DNA from 2 places in the Alteromonas sp. K632G genome. Region 1 is predicted to be linked to the other one. Evidence: predicted binding sites of a transcription regulator. Region 1 holds the regulator's gene; the other holds the start of a gene.
The links. The regulator FliA, encoded in region 1, starts transcription of late flagellar genes. The targets are predictions, from matches to a motif close to CTAAAGNTNNNNNNNNNNNNGCCGATA.
Positions count from the first base shown of each region.

Region 2: J5X92_RS07525 (DUF3530 family protein) is a predicted target of FliA. The motif match lies at 5,885-5,911, and genes of this name have one in related genera.

Region 1 covers NZ_JAGGDM010000001.1:219,609-228,209, forward strand. Annotated here, with positions in the region: gene flhB (flagellar biosynthesis protein FlhB) at 1-85, shown strand, start outside; gene flhA (flagellar biosynthesis protein FlhA) at 296-2,395, shown strand; gene flhF (flagellar biosynthesis protein FlhF) at 2,425-3,816, shown strand; gene J5X92_RS00945 (MinD/ParA family protein) at 3,813-4,679, shown strand; gene J5X92_RS00950 (RNA polymerase sigma factor FliA) at 4,676-5,407, shown strand; gene cheY (chemotaxis response regulator CheY) at 5,444-5,827, shown strand; gene J5X92_RS00960 (protein phosphatase CheZ) at 5,862-6,626, shown strand; gene J5X92_RS00965 (chemotaxis protein CheA) at 6,639-8,601, shown strand, end outside.
Region 2 covers NZ_JAGGDM010000006.1:52,330-60,246, reverse strand. Annotated here, with positions in the region: gene J5X92_RS07545 (multiheme c-type cytochrome) at 1-102, opposite strand, end outside; gene J5X92_RS07540 (PhoH family protein) at 399-1,796, opposite strand; gene rapA (RNA polymerase-associated protein RapA) at 2,169-4,997, shown strand; gene J5X92_RS07530 (pseudouridine synthase) at 4,997-5,797, shown strand; gene J5X92_RS07525 (DUF3530 family protein) at 5,925-6,791, shown strand; gene J5X92_RS07520 (hypothetical protein) at 6,928-7,251, shown strand; gene J5X92_RS07515 (MFS transporter) at 7,370-7,917, shown strand, end outside.

The DNA.
Region 1 (8,601 bases):
GTTAAAAGCACACAGAGCGGGTAAAGGGAAACGACCCAAACCGCTTAAACGTGATTTACCCATACCACCAGAGCTACGCCGTTAGAGCGCTGCTTTTGGCCTAAATTAGCGCTAAATTACGGCTAAGATATCGCTAAGGCCAGGGCTCAAAGTGAGCCCCTCTTAATTGTAATTCTGTAAATTGCGCCCCTCCTACTTACGTTTAATCGGTTTTGTATAAAGCTGGCACGGTAGTTGTAATACTCATTGAAAGATAGCGTTAAGCGTCAATTTTCCGATAGAGAGACTCCCTGTAATGCAGTTATCCGGTTACCTTCAGCGATTCGATAAAAGTCAGCTGCAGAACATTACCAGTGGCTTAGGCGCTCCCATTGTTCTTCTTGCCATTATGGGCATGGTTATTCTTCCCATGCCGCCATTTCTGCTCGACGTATTGTTCAGCTTTAATATAGCCCTGTCTTTAGTCATTATTTTGGTGGCAGTATTAACGCAAAAGCCAGTTGATTTCGGTATTTTTCCCCTAGTATTACTTATCGCTACTGTTTTGCGCTTAGCGCTAAACGTGGCCTCTACCCGTGTGGTATTGCTTTATGGGCATGAGGGGGGCGATGCGGCTGGTAAGGTTATCGAAGCATTTGGTGCGGTGGTTATTGGCGGCAACTATGCAGTGGGTGTGGTGGTCTTTGCTATCTTGCTTATTATCAACTTTAAAGTAGTCACCGCCGGTGCTGGGCGTATTTCAGAAGTAAGTGCCCGCTTTACGCTTGATGCCATGCCAGGTAAGCAAATGGCTATTGATGCCGATTTGAATGCGGGTTATATCGACCAAGATCAGGCGCGTGCTCGCCGAGAAGAAATAACCGCCGAAGCAGACTTTTATGGCTCAATGGACGGTGCGTCAAAATTTGTGAAAGGTGATGCGGTCGCCGGACTCTTTATCATGCTTATCAATATTGTGGGTGGCCTTTTTATTGGCATGATTCAACACGGATTAAGTTTTGGTAACGCCATCGAGGTATACACCATTTTAACCATTGGTGACGGTTTGGTGGCGCAAATACCCTCACTGTTACTGTCTGTGGCTACCGCTATTATTGTTACTCGTGAAAACGAAACCCAAGAAATGGGCAAAGAAATACGTAGTCAATTAGGTAACAGCCAAGCCCTTTATATTGCCTCTGGTGTTTTATTTGTCATGGGGATTATTCCTGGTATGCCTCATTTGGCCTTTATTGGGTTTTCAGTGCTTATCGCTGGTTACGCTTATTGGCAGGGTGTTGCGGCTAAACGCGAGGCAGAAAAACCTAAAACCCCAGCGAATATCGTGAAAGATGACACTGTTGCGCCCGAAATAAAAGAGCTTGGGTGGGATGATGTGCAGCACGTAGATACCATCGGTTTAGAAGTCGGGTACCGATTAATCCCCTTAGTAGATAAGTCTCAGGGCGGAGAACTGCTCACTCGTATCAAAGGGGTGCGTAAGAAGTTATCTCAAGAGTTAGGCTTTCTTATTCCACCGGTGCACATTCGCGATAATTTAGATTTAGAACCTAATTTATACACCATTGCGATGTTGGGCGTAACTATTGGCGATGCGCAAATAAGTCACGATGAAGAACTTGCGATTAATCCGGGTCAAGTATTTGGCAAGCTGGAAGGCCGTGCAACCAAAGACCCTGCCTTTGGCTTAGATGCGGTATGGATAAAACCGAATAAGCGTGAGCATGCGCAAACACTGGGTTATACCGTGGTTGATGCTGCTACTGTGGTTGCTACTCATTTAAGTCAATTGCTGACTAACAACGCCTACCAACTACTTGGACATGAAGAAGCGCAGCAGCTTCTAGATATGCTAGCTAAGCAGCATCCTAAACTAGTTGAAGGGTTAGTGCCTGATATTCTGCCGTTAAGCACCATTGTTAAAGTGCTGCAAACCTTGCTGTTTGAAGGAGTGCCTATTCGTGACATGCGTACCATTGTACAAACCTTGAGCGAATACGGCCCGCGTAGCCAAGACCCAGATGTACTAGTGTCTGCGGTACGTATTGCGCTTAAACGCCTAATCACCCAAGAAATTACCCAAGGTGCGAAAGAGATACCCGTCATAACCTTGGCGCCAGAGTTGGAACAGATGTTGCACCAGTCATTACAAGCAGGTGGCGAAGATGGCGCTGGTATAGAACCAGGACTGGCCGATAAGCTGCAAAAATCATTGCAGCAAGCTAGTCAGCAACAAGAATTAGAAGGTGAGCCTGCAGTACTTCTCACTTCCGGTATGTTGCGCCCCGTACTATCTCGCTTCTTAAAGTATTCGGTCGCGGGTTTACATGTACTTTCCTATCAGGAAGTACCCGACGATAAGCAGATAAAAATAGTCAGTTCGGTCGGTCAATAATCTGACACTGGGTGATTGGAGAGTTTTCAATGAAAATCAGACGTTTCTTTGGCAAAGATATGCGAGAAGCTTTAAGCCAAGTTAAAGCGGAATTGGGCAGCGATGCCGTTATCATGTCAAACCGAAAGCTTGCTGACGGTATCGAATTGGTCGCCGCTTACGATAAAGAACCGGAAGCCAAACTGTCGATTAAAAAGCCAGCGCCTAGTGCAGCAGGGCGAGCGAAAGCGGCTGTTCCAAGTCTTAGCGAAATCATCGGTGATGATGGCCCAGATAGCTTAAAAGCGCTGTTGGAAAAACAACATGGTGGCAGTATTCAAAGCCCAGCTTCAGCACCTAGTGCTAACGCTCAGCATGCCAATAAAATTGCATCACACTTAGACTTTTCAGAAGCCTTTATCGACGATGTAGAAGCCAGTCAAGTCGCCTCAGAATTCCCAAGCCATCAAGCGTCAAGTCTTAATGAAAGCATTGATAACAGCAGTGCTCCTCAGTCTGACGAATTATCTCAAATTAAAGAAGAGTTGGCGTCACTACGAAATGTGCTTCAATACCAAGTTGCTGATTTGATGGAAGCAAAAAGTCGTCGTCAGCAGCCTGTACATCATTATTTAATTCAGCGTTTAACCGACATGGGGTTAAGCCAATCATTGGCAGAGCAACTGATTAGTTATACGCCGTCGCATTACAACGAGCGTGACGCTTGGGTATATCTTTTAAACCTATTGGCTAATCGCATTAATGTGACAGGTAACGATATACTTACGCAAAAGGGCGCAGTAGCGTTAGTGGGTCCTACCGGAACAGGTAAAACCACTACAGTTGCTAAATTAGCTGCTCGTTACGCACAGAAATACGGCGCCGACTCCGTTGCCATGATTACGATTGATACCTATCGTATTGCAGCGTTTGAGCAATTAGCCACATATGGAAAAATTATTGGCTGCACAGTGCGTAAAGCACAAAGTAGTGAAGAATTATCAGATTTATTGTTTCAATTACGCCATAAGAGACTAGTGTTAATTGATACGGCAGGCTTTAGTCAACGAGATAGTCGATTAATTAAACAGATAAATCAATTTGATAACGGTCAAATGCAGCCAGTGAAAAAATACCTAGTAGCGCAAGCGAATACCCAATATGCTGCATTACAACGTATTATAGATGCGTACGAAGGGGTGGAACTTAGCGGTTGTATCTTTACAAAGCTTGATGAGTGCTACTCTCTAGGCGAAGTGCTTAGCGCAGCGGTGGAGTACCAGTTACCTGTCAGTTATGTAACAGATGGACAGAAAGTTCCTGAAGACATTAAGATTGCAGAAGCAAAATCTTTAGTATCTGCTGCTGCAAAGCTTTATAAAAAGTACGGTTTGAATCATACTACTAGTAACAATGTGGTTAAAACAGCACGAGCAGTATGATTGATGATCAAGCGAGTAGCTTACGAAAAATGAAGCAATCACGATTAATCAAAGTTATCGCCGTCACCGGAGGTAAAGGTGGCGTTGGTAAAACAAATATTACGCTAAACACAGCTATTGCTATGGCAAAGCAGGGAAAGCGGGTAATGGTATTGGATGCAGACTTAGGTCTGGCCAATGTGGATGTAATGCTAGGATTGCGAGTAGAGAAAAACCTCTCCCACGTATTATCTGGTGAGTGTACCTTGGACGATGTTCTCGTTACGGGTCCTCACGGTATAAAAATAGCACCAGCCACATCAGGTTCTCAATCAATGGCAGAGCTATCACCAACGCAGCATGCAGGACTCATAAGAGCATTCAGCGAGTTGCGCACGCCCATTGATGTGCTTATTGTGGATACCGCAGCGGGTATTTCCGATATGGTGCTAAGCTTCTCCAAAGCCTCCCAAGATATTATGGTGGTAGTGTGTGATGAGCCCACTTCACTTACCGATGCCTATGCATTAATTAAAATTCTTAACCGAGAACACGGTGTCTTTCGCTTTAAAGTGGTCGCTAACATGGTCCGCGATGTTAGAGAAGGTCAGGAACTTTTCAGCAAATTATCTAAAGTAACAGGGCGATTCTTAGATGTTGCGCTAGAATTGGTAGCAATAGTTCCTTTTGACGAGAACATACGCCGAGCAGTACGTAAGCAAACGTCAATAGTAGATGCTTATCCAAGTTCACCCGCAGCGGTGGCGATTGGCCAGCTAGCAGCCAAAGCAGCTTCTTGGCCTATTCCTGCGCAACCAGGTGGCCATTTAGAATTTTTTATTGAACAACTAATAGCAGATAAAGCAGTAGGAAGTCAGCGTTGAATAGCAAAGCAGCCGCTTATCAACAGCAAACAGACAAGTCACAATTAGTTGAGCGTCACGCTTCGCTGGTGAAGCGGATAGCACACCACTTAATGGCGAGACTACCAGCCAGTGTTCTTGTCGATGATTTAATCCAGTCAGGTATGATTGGACTGCTAGAAGCTGCACGAAATTTTGACGGTTCCAAAGGTGCAAGTTTCGAAACCTTTGCAGGTATTCGTATTCGTGGCGCTATGCTTGATGAAATAAGAAAAGGTGATTGGACTCCTCGTTCCGTTCATAAAAACGGAAGGGCAATCACAGAAGCCATCTCTCAAGTTGAAGGTGAAACAGGCCGAGACGCGCGAGATGTAGATATTGCGGCTAAAATGAATGTCAGCATGCAAGATTATCATCAAATGCTGAACGAAGTGAATGCCGGGAAATTGGTGGGGATTGAAGACCTTGGGGTTTCTGAAGATGTCATTTCTACAGAAAAAAACCGAGGCAGCGACGCACCGTTAGAAGATTTGATGCAAGGGGCTTTCCAAAAAGCGCTAGCACATGCTATTACTACATTACCCGAACGGGAAGCGATTGTACTTTCTTTATACTATGATGAAGAACTGAATCTTAGAGAAATAGGCGAAGTTCTTGATGTTAGTGAATCGCGAGTAAGTCAAATTCATAGTCAGGCCATGTTAAAACTCAAATCACGAATGAAATCGTGGCAAGTTGACGAAGAATAGAAATTAATAACAATTAACCCCTCATTGGAGGCTATTTTGGATAAAAGTATGAAAATTCTCGTGGTTGACGATTTTTCTACCATGAGACGTATCATAAAGAACCTGCTAAAAGATTTGGGTTTTGCCAATATCCAGGAAGCGGACGACGGTAGCACCGCGCTGCCTATGCTACAACAAGGTGATTTTGACTTTGTTGTAACAGATTGGAATATGCCAGGTATGCAAGGTATCGACTTATTACGCGCTATACGTGCCGACGATAAGTTGAAACACCTACCGGTTCTTATGGTAACAGCAGAAGCGAAGAAAGAACAAATCGTTGCCGCAGCGCAAGCTGGTGTAAATGGTTATGTTGTTAAACCTTTCACTGCCGCTACGTTGAAAGAAAAACTAGATAAAATCTTCGAACGTTTAGGTTGATCCAGACGCTCACCAGAGAAATGAGGTTTACTGGATGTCGACAAATGAAAGTGTCTCCATAACGCTCGAAGAAGCCAAAAAATTGGTAGCGTATCTTGAAGAGGGCGATAACGCATCAGCGAACGCTGTCTTAGAAGCTGTTTCGATGAAAGAGTCCATTGAGCTCTTTGCTGAAGTGGGTAAATTAACGCGTCAACTTCATGACTCGTTGAATAACTTCCAAATCGATGAACGTATTAAAAATTTAACCGTTGATGACATTCCTGATGCGCAAACGCGACTGATGTACGTTATCGAAGAAACGGAAAAAGCTGCCAATACCACCATGGACGCAGTTGAAGAGAGTATGCCAATTGCTGAAGTGCTCTCTACCCGTATCGAAAAAATTATGCCGGAATGGAAGAAACTGATGAATCGTCAACTTGAGTTGGGCGAATTCAAAGTTTTATGTGCAGATTTAGACGAATTGCTAGAAGACGGATCGAAACAATCAGCTAAGCTTACATCATTGCTTACCGAAGTGTTAATGGCACAAGGTTATCAAGATCTTACCGGTCAAGTTATTCGCAGAGTGATTGAACTCGTAAAAGAAGTGGAAGATAGCTTAGTTAATATGCTGACGATGTTCGGTGAACCCGAACAGGCGGAGCAAGACAAGCCATTGGAAGCGAAAGTCGAAAAAGTTAACAAGATCGATAGTGTCGAAGCCGAAGGTCCAATTATTGATGCAGACCAACGCGATGATGTGGTATCTGGCCAAGATGACGTAGATGATCTTTTGTCTAGCTTAGGTTTTTAGGGGAGCGGGCGCATGGCGTTTGATGTTGACGAGGATATATTACAGGACTTTCTAGTTGAAGCTGGGGAGATCCTTGAACAATTACAAGAACAGCTCGTTGATCTGGAAAATAATCCTGAAGATGCAGATTTACTGAATGCTATCTTCCGTGGTTACCATACCGTAAAAGGTGGCGCCGGCTTTTTGTCGCTTACCGAATTAGTTGAAATTTGCCATGGTGCAGAAAACGTTTTCGATGTAATGCGAAACGGACAACGTACTCTTACGCCTGAATTAATGGATACCATTCTTCAGGCCACCGATGTAGTAGTCGATATGTTTGAGCGTGTTAAAGCGCAAGAACCACTAATTCCTGCAGACGCAAAGTTAGTTGATTTGCTGCATAAGTTAAGCACCCCAGAAACCCCAGACGAAAACATCTTTGGTGACAGTAGTGAAGCGGCTGAAGTCCCCGCTGCCGAAGAAGAATTCGCGTTAGAAGAAGCGCCTGTACCTGAAGCGCCTGCCGCAAGTAGCGATGGCGGCATCGACGAGATTTCTGAAGATGAATTTGAAGCCTTGCTGGATGAACTTCATGGTTCAAATGCCCCAGGTAAATCTGCGAAAGCAGAACCAAAAGCGGCAGCCCCCGCGGTTGGTGGTTCAGGTGATGATATTACCGACGATGAATTTGAAGCACTGCTAGACGAATTGCACGGTAAAGGTAAATTCAAAGAAGAAGAACCAGCGCCTGTAGCTGCGTCGAAAGCGGCAGCGCCTAGCGGTGAAGAAATTACCGACGATGAATTTGAAGCATTGCTTGACCAATTACATGGTTCAGGACAAGGCCCTACAGCGCAAGGTGCTGAACCAGCAGCAAATACGCCGCCCGTAGATAAAAAGGCGACAGAAGCAATTCAGAAAGCCAAGGCAGAGCAATCTGCCGCTAGTACGCCGGCTAAATCAACGCCTGCCGCAAAAGCGCCAGCGCCTAGTCCAGCAGCTAAAAAAGCGTCAGAGCCCGCTAAACCAGCGGCTAAGAAAGACGACAAAAAAGCAACCCCAGCACCTCCTCAAGCAGAAACTACAGTTCGTGTTGATACCAAGCGCCTAGACCAAATTATGAATATGGTTGGCGAGTTAGTATTAGTACGAAATCGTTTGCTGAGTTTAGGAATAACCAATGCCGACGAAAGTATGTCGAAGGCAATTGCTAACCTAGATGTGGTGACGGGTGATTTGCAGGGTGCGGTTATGAAAACCCGTATGCAGCCAATTAAGAAAGTGTTTGGCCGCTTCCCTCGCGTTGTTCGAGACTTAGCACGTAGTTTGAAAAAAGAAATTACCTTGGAATTGGAAGGTGAAGAGACAGATTTAGATAAAAACTTGGTAGAAGCATTGGCTGATCCCTTAGTTCACTTAGTAAGAAACTCAGTGGATCATGGTATTGAAATGCCTGATGACCGTGCTGCTACAGGTAAAACCCGAATGGGGACCGTGAGATTATCGGCTTCTCAGGAAGGTGACCATATCTTACTTACCATTGAAGATGATGGTAAGGGGATGGATGCTGAAAAACTGAAAGAGATTGCTATAAGCCGAGGTGTTTTAGACGCCGATGCGGCTGCGCGTATGTCTGATGTTGAAGCGTTCAATCTTATTTTTGCACCTGGTTTCTCAACGAAAACTGAGATTAGTGATATCTCGGGCCGTGGTGTAGGCATGGATGTGGTTAAAACAAAAATTAACCAGCTTAACGGTACTATTAATATTGATTCCCAGCTTGGGAAAGGTACTCGACTCGATATTAAAGTCCCACTCACGCTTGCAATATTACCGACCCTAATGATTGTGGTTGGGAAACAAACGTTCGCGTTACCGTTAGGTGCGGTCAACGAAATTATCAATATGGACATCAAGAAAACCAATACGGTTGATGGCCAATTAACCATGATAGTTCGTTCTAAAGCGATACCACTGTTCTTCCTCGGAGAAT
Region 2 (7,917 bases), on a different contig from region 1:
TTTCTGATGACAACTGACACAGTTTGTATTTCCCATTACCTTAAAAGGTAAAATTAAAAATAGACTCGCCATTAGTAGGCTAGTAAACGTTAAATACTTCATTAAAATTTCACTAAAATACCATATCCGACATCTTACTTACTCAAGGCCAATATTTAGATTAATTTTAAAAAAACTTACGACCCAACCTTATCCTAGCCTCTTCAGCAATCAGCTTATCGACTATGAAACGTATGGCCCCCGCTACAATGTGGGTGTGAGAGGTAAGTTCTAAGAAAATAGAAACGGTGTCGCGCTGCTTAATACAACGCAAAAATAAGGGTTATTCTACGCTTATCAATAATTTTGCCTTGGGGGAAAATTCCCCCAAGGCAAACCATTATTAGCAAGCTACAACACTAAAGATTCTCTTCTGCAAAGCTGGCTAAACGGCTTCGCACTACCCCATCTAGGTTCAGTGTTGCACTGCCGGAGAAGTCTTTGAACTTCTCTACCAAGTAAGTAAGCCCTGAAGTTACGGCACTTAAGTAATTACTGTCGATTTGGGCCAAGTTTCCGCCCACAATAATTTTGGTACCTTCACCGCATCGGGTGATAATAGTTTTAAGCTGTGACGCAGTTAAGTTCTGAGATTCATCCAAAATAACAATAGAATTTTGAATGCTTCGCCCGCGCATAAAGTTAACCGACTTATACTGAATATTGGCTTTTTCCATGATGTAATTCATAGAGCCTTTCACATTTTCGTCGTGCTTATGTAGCACCTCTAATGAGTCTGTGATGGCCGCCAACCACGGCAACATTTTCTCTTCTTCCGTGCCCGGCAAGAAGCCTATCGATTCGGCTATTTCTGGCGTGCTACGTGTCACGATTATCTTATCGTACATGTTACGCTCTACCACCATTTCAAGGGCGGCGGCTAGGGCCAAGAGGGTTTTACCGCTACCGGCAGGACCGGTAAGGATCACTAAGTCGATGTGTGGGTCGAGTAGCGCATGAAGCGCCATGGCTTGACCAATATTCTTTGGCGTTATTCCCCACGCATGACGGCCCATTAAGCGCTCATAGCCTAAATCAAGCACCTCAAGAGAGTCGCCGTTAATAGCTTCAACCAGTCCAGCAAACTCGTTGCTTTCATCGAGTAAAAACTCGTTTATGTAAGCTTCTGGTAGCATGGCTTTGGGAATGGTATGAATGGTATCGCGACCTTCAGTGCGACTGTCTACACTTTTCACCTTGTCCCAGAAGTTGCCCTCAAAGCGATGGAAACCCCGAGAGAGATATTTAATATCACTAATAAGTTGGTCGGTGCGATAATCTTCAACATGCGCAAGACCTGCGCCTTTCGCTTTAAGGCGCATGTTGAGGTCTTTAGTGACTAACACCACTTGTTGCGGTGCATTCGCTTTTTGTAAATGCAACGCCACATTAATGATGCGGTTGTCGTTCTCATTACTGGTGAACACTTGCTGCGATTGCGCCATGCTCAAATCAGTATAAATAGACAAAGAACCTGTCGGCGCTGTTTCACCTGCGCCCATTCCAACCATAGACACACCGGCCACCATATTTTCAGGTGACGCATCGTGCAGTAAGTCTTCCATTGCACGAATAGATACTCGCGCATCTCGGGCAACGTCTTTCTTACTGTCTTTGATGTAATCTAGTTCTTCAAGCACGGTCATTGGTACAACGACATCGTGTTCTTTAAAGGAGAGAAATGCGTGAGGTTCGTGCAGCAGAATATTGGTATCGAGGACGTATATTTTTGTATCAGTGGAATTTTTTCTTGGCATCCTTTACTCCGGTAAATAAGGCCAGGCACACACAACAAATTAGCGTGCTAGGAACAGTTCCGCTGAAGGAGGAGAAGTTGTCGCTCGAACAGGACTTCCACTCCTTGTCGCGTCGACCGAAAAGTGGCAGTAACCTAAACACCGCCACTTCACACGCTTGCCCAACAAACAATCACAAGCGCTAAATCCACCATAATCCAGATTTTCATTATTAGCACTGTTTTTCTGCTAAATATTTTTTCTTGTGTACCTACTCTCCTCCTCCAACCACACTGTTCAACCCAAGATTAAAACGCGCAAATGGGCTAGTATTAATGACTTATTAATACACAATGCGTACAATACCGCCCCCGCAAAAAAGGTTGGTGATTTATGAGTTCAGGAAATCCGTTTTCCATTGGTCAGCGTTGGTTAAGTAATTCTGAAACCGAATTAGGTTTAGGCGCTGTTATTAGTGTTGATTTTCGCTCAGTTGAGTTGTTTTTCCCTGCCACGGGAGAAGCGCGAATGTATACAAAGCAAGACGCACCATTGACCCGTTTGGTATTCGATATTGGCGAAACCGTGAAAAGCCAAGACGGCTGGCAAATGACTATCTCTGAAATTGAAGAAAGTCAGGGCGTTTGCATTTATTTCGGCATTCGCGAAGACACCAAAGCACAAGTTCGTCTTTCTGAAACCTTACTTGATCACCACATTCGATTAAACCAACCTGAAAGGCGATTGTTCAGCGAACAACTCGACCACCCTAAGTGGTTCGACTTGCGCCTAAACGCACTAAATCACCAATACGATTATTTACGCTCTAGCACACTTGGTTTAGCCGGCGCACGTATTTCCCTTATTCCCCACCAGCTGCATATTGCCTCTGAAGTGGGTAGCCGTCATGCGCCGCGTGTTTTACTTGCCGATGAAGTTGGCTTAGGTAAAACCATTGAAGCTGCGCTTATTATCCATCAGCAGCTTCGTACCGGTCGTGCGCAGCGAGTGCTAATTTTAGTGCCAGATTCATTGGTGCATCAGTGGCTGGTTGAAATGCTGCGCAGAATTAACCTGCCTTTCGCTATTTTTGACGAAAGTCGATGCGAAGCCTTAGATGATGACGGTGAAACTAACCCCTTTGATAACGACCAGTTAGTGCTATGTAGCATCGACTTTTTGAGTCAGAGCGAAAAGCGTCAGCAACAAATTCAAGCGGCATCGTGGGATTTAATGGTGGTTGATGAAGCCCATCACCTTGCGTGGTCTGCCGATGCGCCCTCTGCTGAGTACACTTGCGTAGAAGCGTTAGCCAATGAAACCCCAGGGGTATTGCTGCTTACTGCAACCCCTGACCAGCTAGGCCATGAAAGCCACTTTGCTCGCTTGCGTTTACTCGACCCTGCCCGCTTCCATAGCTACGAAGCCTTTTTAACCGAAGAGTCGCGTTACAGTCAGCTTGCAGACGCAGTAGCCCCTTTGCTTTCAGACACCACACCGGACGAAAAACAGCGCACTAAGCTAACCGACTTCGCCCCGGATGTGATGGAAAATACCGGCGATTTAGCACAGCCTGAAGCACGCAGAGAACTGGTGCATCAGCTTATCGATTGCCATGGTACTGGCAGAATGCTGTTTAGAAACCGCAGAGCCAACATTGAAGGCTTCCCTGACCGTGTACTACTTGGCTACCAACTTGAACTGCCAGAGGCGTATGAAAGTGCGGTAACCGGTGGTGATTTAACCCATGCGTTATACCCTGAGCGTATGCCTAGTGTAGTGAATAGCTGGATGGATGAAGATCCTCGCGTAGGCTGGTTACTTGATTTTATGCAATCGGTTAAACCCGAAAAGATATTACTGATTTGTGCCAGTGCGCGCACCGCACAAGAACTCGGTGAAGTCATTCGCACTCAAACCGGTGTTCGTCATAGCGTATTCCACGAAGGCATGAGCATTGTTGAGCGAGATAAAGCGGCTCACTATTTTTCAGACGAAGAAGACGGTGCGCAAATATTGCTGTGTAGTGAAATTGGCAGTGAAGGTCGTAACTTCCAGTTTGCCCATCACTTGGTGTTGTTCGATTTACCCGTTACACCAGATTTACTAGAGCAGCGAATTGGTCGCCTAGATCGTATCGGTCAAACTCAAACCGTTGAAATTCATGTACCTTATTTGAAAAACACGGCTCAGCACGTGTTGGTGGATTGGTATCATGAAGGGTTGAATGCATTTGAGAAAACCTGCCCTACTGGATCAGGCGTGTTTGACGACGTAAAAACCTTGTTGATTGGCGCGTGTTTGCACCCACACGACCTTCATACCCGTGATGAACTTATCAACTTAAGTACCACATTAAATAGCCAGCTAGTGGCACAGCTAGAAGCGGGTCGTGACCGTTTATTAGAGCTTAATGCATCGGGTGAAGGCCGTGTTGAACAGTTACTTGAAGACATCATATTGCTTGATAACTCGCAAGATTTGTCTCGCTTTATGGGCCGACTATTTGATGCTATTGGTGTTCAGCAAGAAGAAAAAGGCAGCGATTGCTTTATTCTAATGCCAACCGAATCTATGGTTAGCCAATTACCAGGCCTCGATCCTGAAGGCATGACGGTAACCTATAAACGCCGCGTGGCTACCACCTTGGAAAATGTTCAATTCTTAAGTTGGGATCACCCTCTTGTACATACCGCTATCGATTTAGTACTTAGTGATGTGCACGGTAAGAGCAGCATTGGCTTTATTGCCGACCCTGACCTTCCCAAAGGCGCTTACTGGTTAGAGGCACTATTTGTATTAGATGCTAATGCGCCTAAAGCGTTGCAACTTGGCCGCTTTTTACCGCAAACGCCCATGCGTATTTGTTTGGATGCGCAAGGCAAACAGGTAGATTTAACCTTTGACGTGAAGCGTAAGGTAAACCGAAAAATTTCGCATCAGCTTATAAAGGCACTGCATCAACCGCTTACTTTAGCAATTGAAAACAGTCGTAAACTGGCACATCAACAAGCGAATCAAAAACTGCATGATGCGCTGCAAGACATGCATAAAACGCTAAACAGTGAAATTCAGCGTTTAGTCGATTTACAAAAGCGAAACCCGTCAGTACGTGACAGTGAAATTGAATTTATTGAAAACCAAATGAGTGCCTTAGATAAAGTAATACAAGGCGCTGACGTACAGTTTGATGCATTACGTTTAGTGGTGAACAATCCTTAATGGCTAATCCTGCATTTGTATATAACCCGCCGCTACAGCCTTATTTAACTATTCTCTACCAAGATGATGACATCTTGGTAGCGAATAAGCCCAGTGGCTTATTAAGTGTGCCCGGTAAAGCAGAAGAACATAAAGACTCGCTTATAAGCAGAGTAAATACCGTGTTTCCTACGGCCACTGTGGTACATAGGCTTGATATGGCAACATCGGGCATTATGGTGATGGCGCTAAACAAAGAAAGCCATCGGCATATTTCAAAGCAATTTGAATTACGCCAAACCAAGAAGCGCTATTTCGCCCGTGTTTTTGGCAAGGTTAAAAGCAACCAAGGGGAAGTGAACTTACCCCTTATTTGTGATTGGCCTAATCGCCCGAAGCAAATGGTGGATTATGAGCGCGGCAAAAAAGCCCTGACCCATTATGAAGTGGTAGAGGTAACGTCTGACGAATCACATCAAGTGGTTAGTTCAAAAAATGATACTAGCTTCGGCACTAGCCCTGGCGTTAACTCCCCCATTAGCACCGTGGCAGGCGAGGAAAACGAAACCCTAGTAGCCTTATACCCAGTTACAGGGCGCTCTCACCAACTTCGCGTCCATATGCTTGAGTTAGGTCACCCTATCTTAGGCGATAGGCTTTATGCCCATGATGAAGCGCTAGGTATGGCTGAACGATTGCAGCTGCATGCAGAAAGCTTGAGCTTTGCACATCCTGCATCGCAAGATTGGTTAACGTTTCAAACGCCTATTCCGTTCACTGCTTATGCCCACTACACCCCCGCTCCACTGTCTATAGATTAAGACTTACGGGCGCTAATTAGTAACCTGCTACCCCCATTTTTTCATAAGCGGTAGACTCATAAAGCACTAAAATACTCTTGGTTCGAACTGAAGTTTTCACAGGTTTGGCCGATAATAAGAATGTTGAATGCTTTATTGGTACGCCATGTTACGTTTATCTCGTTTTCTTGTGGTGGGTTGCAGCTTATTATCTTTTTTGCTGTGTTCTGTGCCTTATGCGCAAGGGCAAAACTTGTATGAGGATATTACCCACGCTTTTTTACCCGATGACATTACTTATGTAATGGCTGGGGAAATCCGCGTGCCTATTTTTGAGAGCCCCTCAGCATTACCTATTTCACGCGGCGCGGCCATTATTTTAGCTGATGCCTCGCCTAGCGGCCTTTCCATTGGGGATGCACGTCACTTAGCCAGTTTACTTAATGCCAAAGGGTGGCATGCGGTGGTTAGCCCAGTTTCATCCACGCTAGAAGAAGACCCTGACCTTCCCGTTGATGAAGCCATTCACCCGAAAAGTGACAGTCGACTTCAGCGACAAAGTTACGTATCGTCCAGTCAGCATTTAACCATATTAATTAATGCGCTAAACACTCACCTTGAAAGTCATCAAGGGTTTAGAATGAACATTGCTTATGGTATGCAGGCTGCACAATTGCTGGATTTAGGTTCTAAAGGCATTATTCCCTCACCAGACACTTTAGTCGCCATCACCCCCTTTTGGCCGAATGCCGACATTAATCGCGGTGTACCTGAATTTATTGCCGGAACAGAATTTCCGGTATTAGATTTATCTATTAACGACACCAATACATGGGCGTCGCAAACAGAAACGAAACGAAAACAACTTGCCATCACCTCCCTCAAACTCCACTACAGACAACAGTCACTCTCAACCCATAATTCAACCTTTGGTCTAATGGACAATGAAAATAGCGCTAAAATTCAGTTAATTGCTGGCAGCGTTCTTGGATGGGCTCAACATTTAGGCTGGTAATTAGGATCTAAACCAACTAGTCTAATTTATAGCTTAAAACAGTAACCTATCTTATTTGCCTTGGGTTTCACGAGGTATCACTGGGTGTTCTGAACTATAATTCATTTTAATCTTTAATAACGGCGGCTGTGTGTCTATGACTGTTCAAGCATTCGTAAACAAAAAGGCCAAGCAGCTGTGTTTTTATCTGAGGTCATTTTGGCAAGGAGAGCTTCCGGTCGAGGAGATCGAACTATTCTTTTGGGATAGTATGGAAGAATGGGGCCAGATAGAGTACACATTTACCCAACCTTACACCTATAAGGAACGGGTCTTTTGGCATTTGCTCCATCAAGTCCATTTTTGGCAAGAAGATAAGTTACGTTCAGATAAATATCTCGTCGATGAGTTAATGAACTGTGTATTGTTCTTAGAAGGTAAAGGGCACTGCCCCATCGACTGTGTAGGTATCCGCCCCTAGCGGCTTTCGTTATTCATTAATTTATCAGTGATTCAACCCTTTATTGCTCGTTTTCATTGAAACTCAAGCGTGATCATGGCTCAATATGAATGGATCACGCTTTGGCCATGGAACACATTTGTTAGACTCTCTCAAAACTTATCACGACCGTCGTTACCTCAGTATATTTCTATTTGGCATTACCAGTGGTTTTCCATGGATTATGATTAGCTCAGTGCTATCGGCCTGGCTAAAAGATGAAGGCCTATCTAGGTCAGCCATTGGCTTGTTTGGTGCTATCTTTGCGGTCTATTCATTCAATTTTCTTTGGTCTCCTTTAATTGACCGCGTAAAACCTCGCTTTCTTGGCCAACGTCGAGGCTGGATTTTCATCATGCAAGGCGGCATAGCCCTGTGTTGTGCGTTAATGACACAATTATCAGCCAATAGTCACTTGTTTTATTTGGCAGTGGTAGGTTTACTCATCGCCATTTTTTCTTCTACTCAAGATATTGCGATAGATGGCTATCGAATTGATGTTATTGAAGAAAATGACAATGATGGTTTATCTGCTGCATCTTCCGTTGCCACTGCAGGATGGTGGACGGGCTATGGTGGACTTGGCGCCATTCCGTTTTTTATTGCGGACAATAGCAGCTGGTACTGGCCTGACATTTACGGTTTACT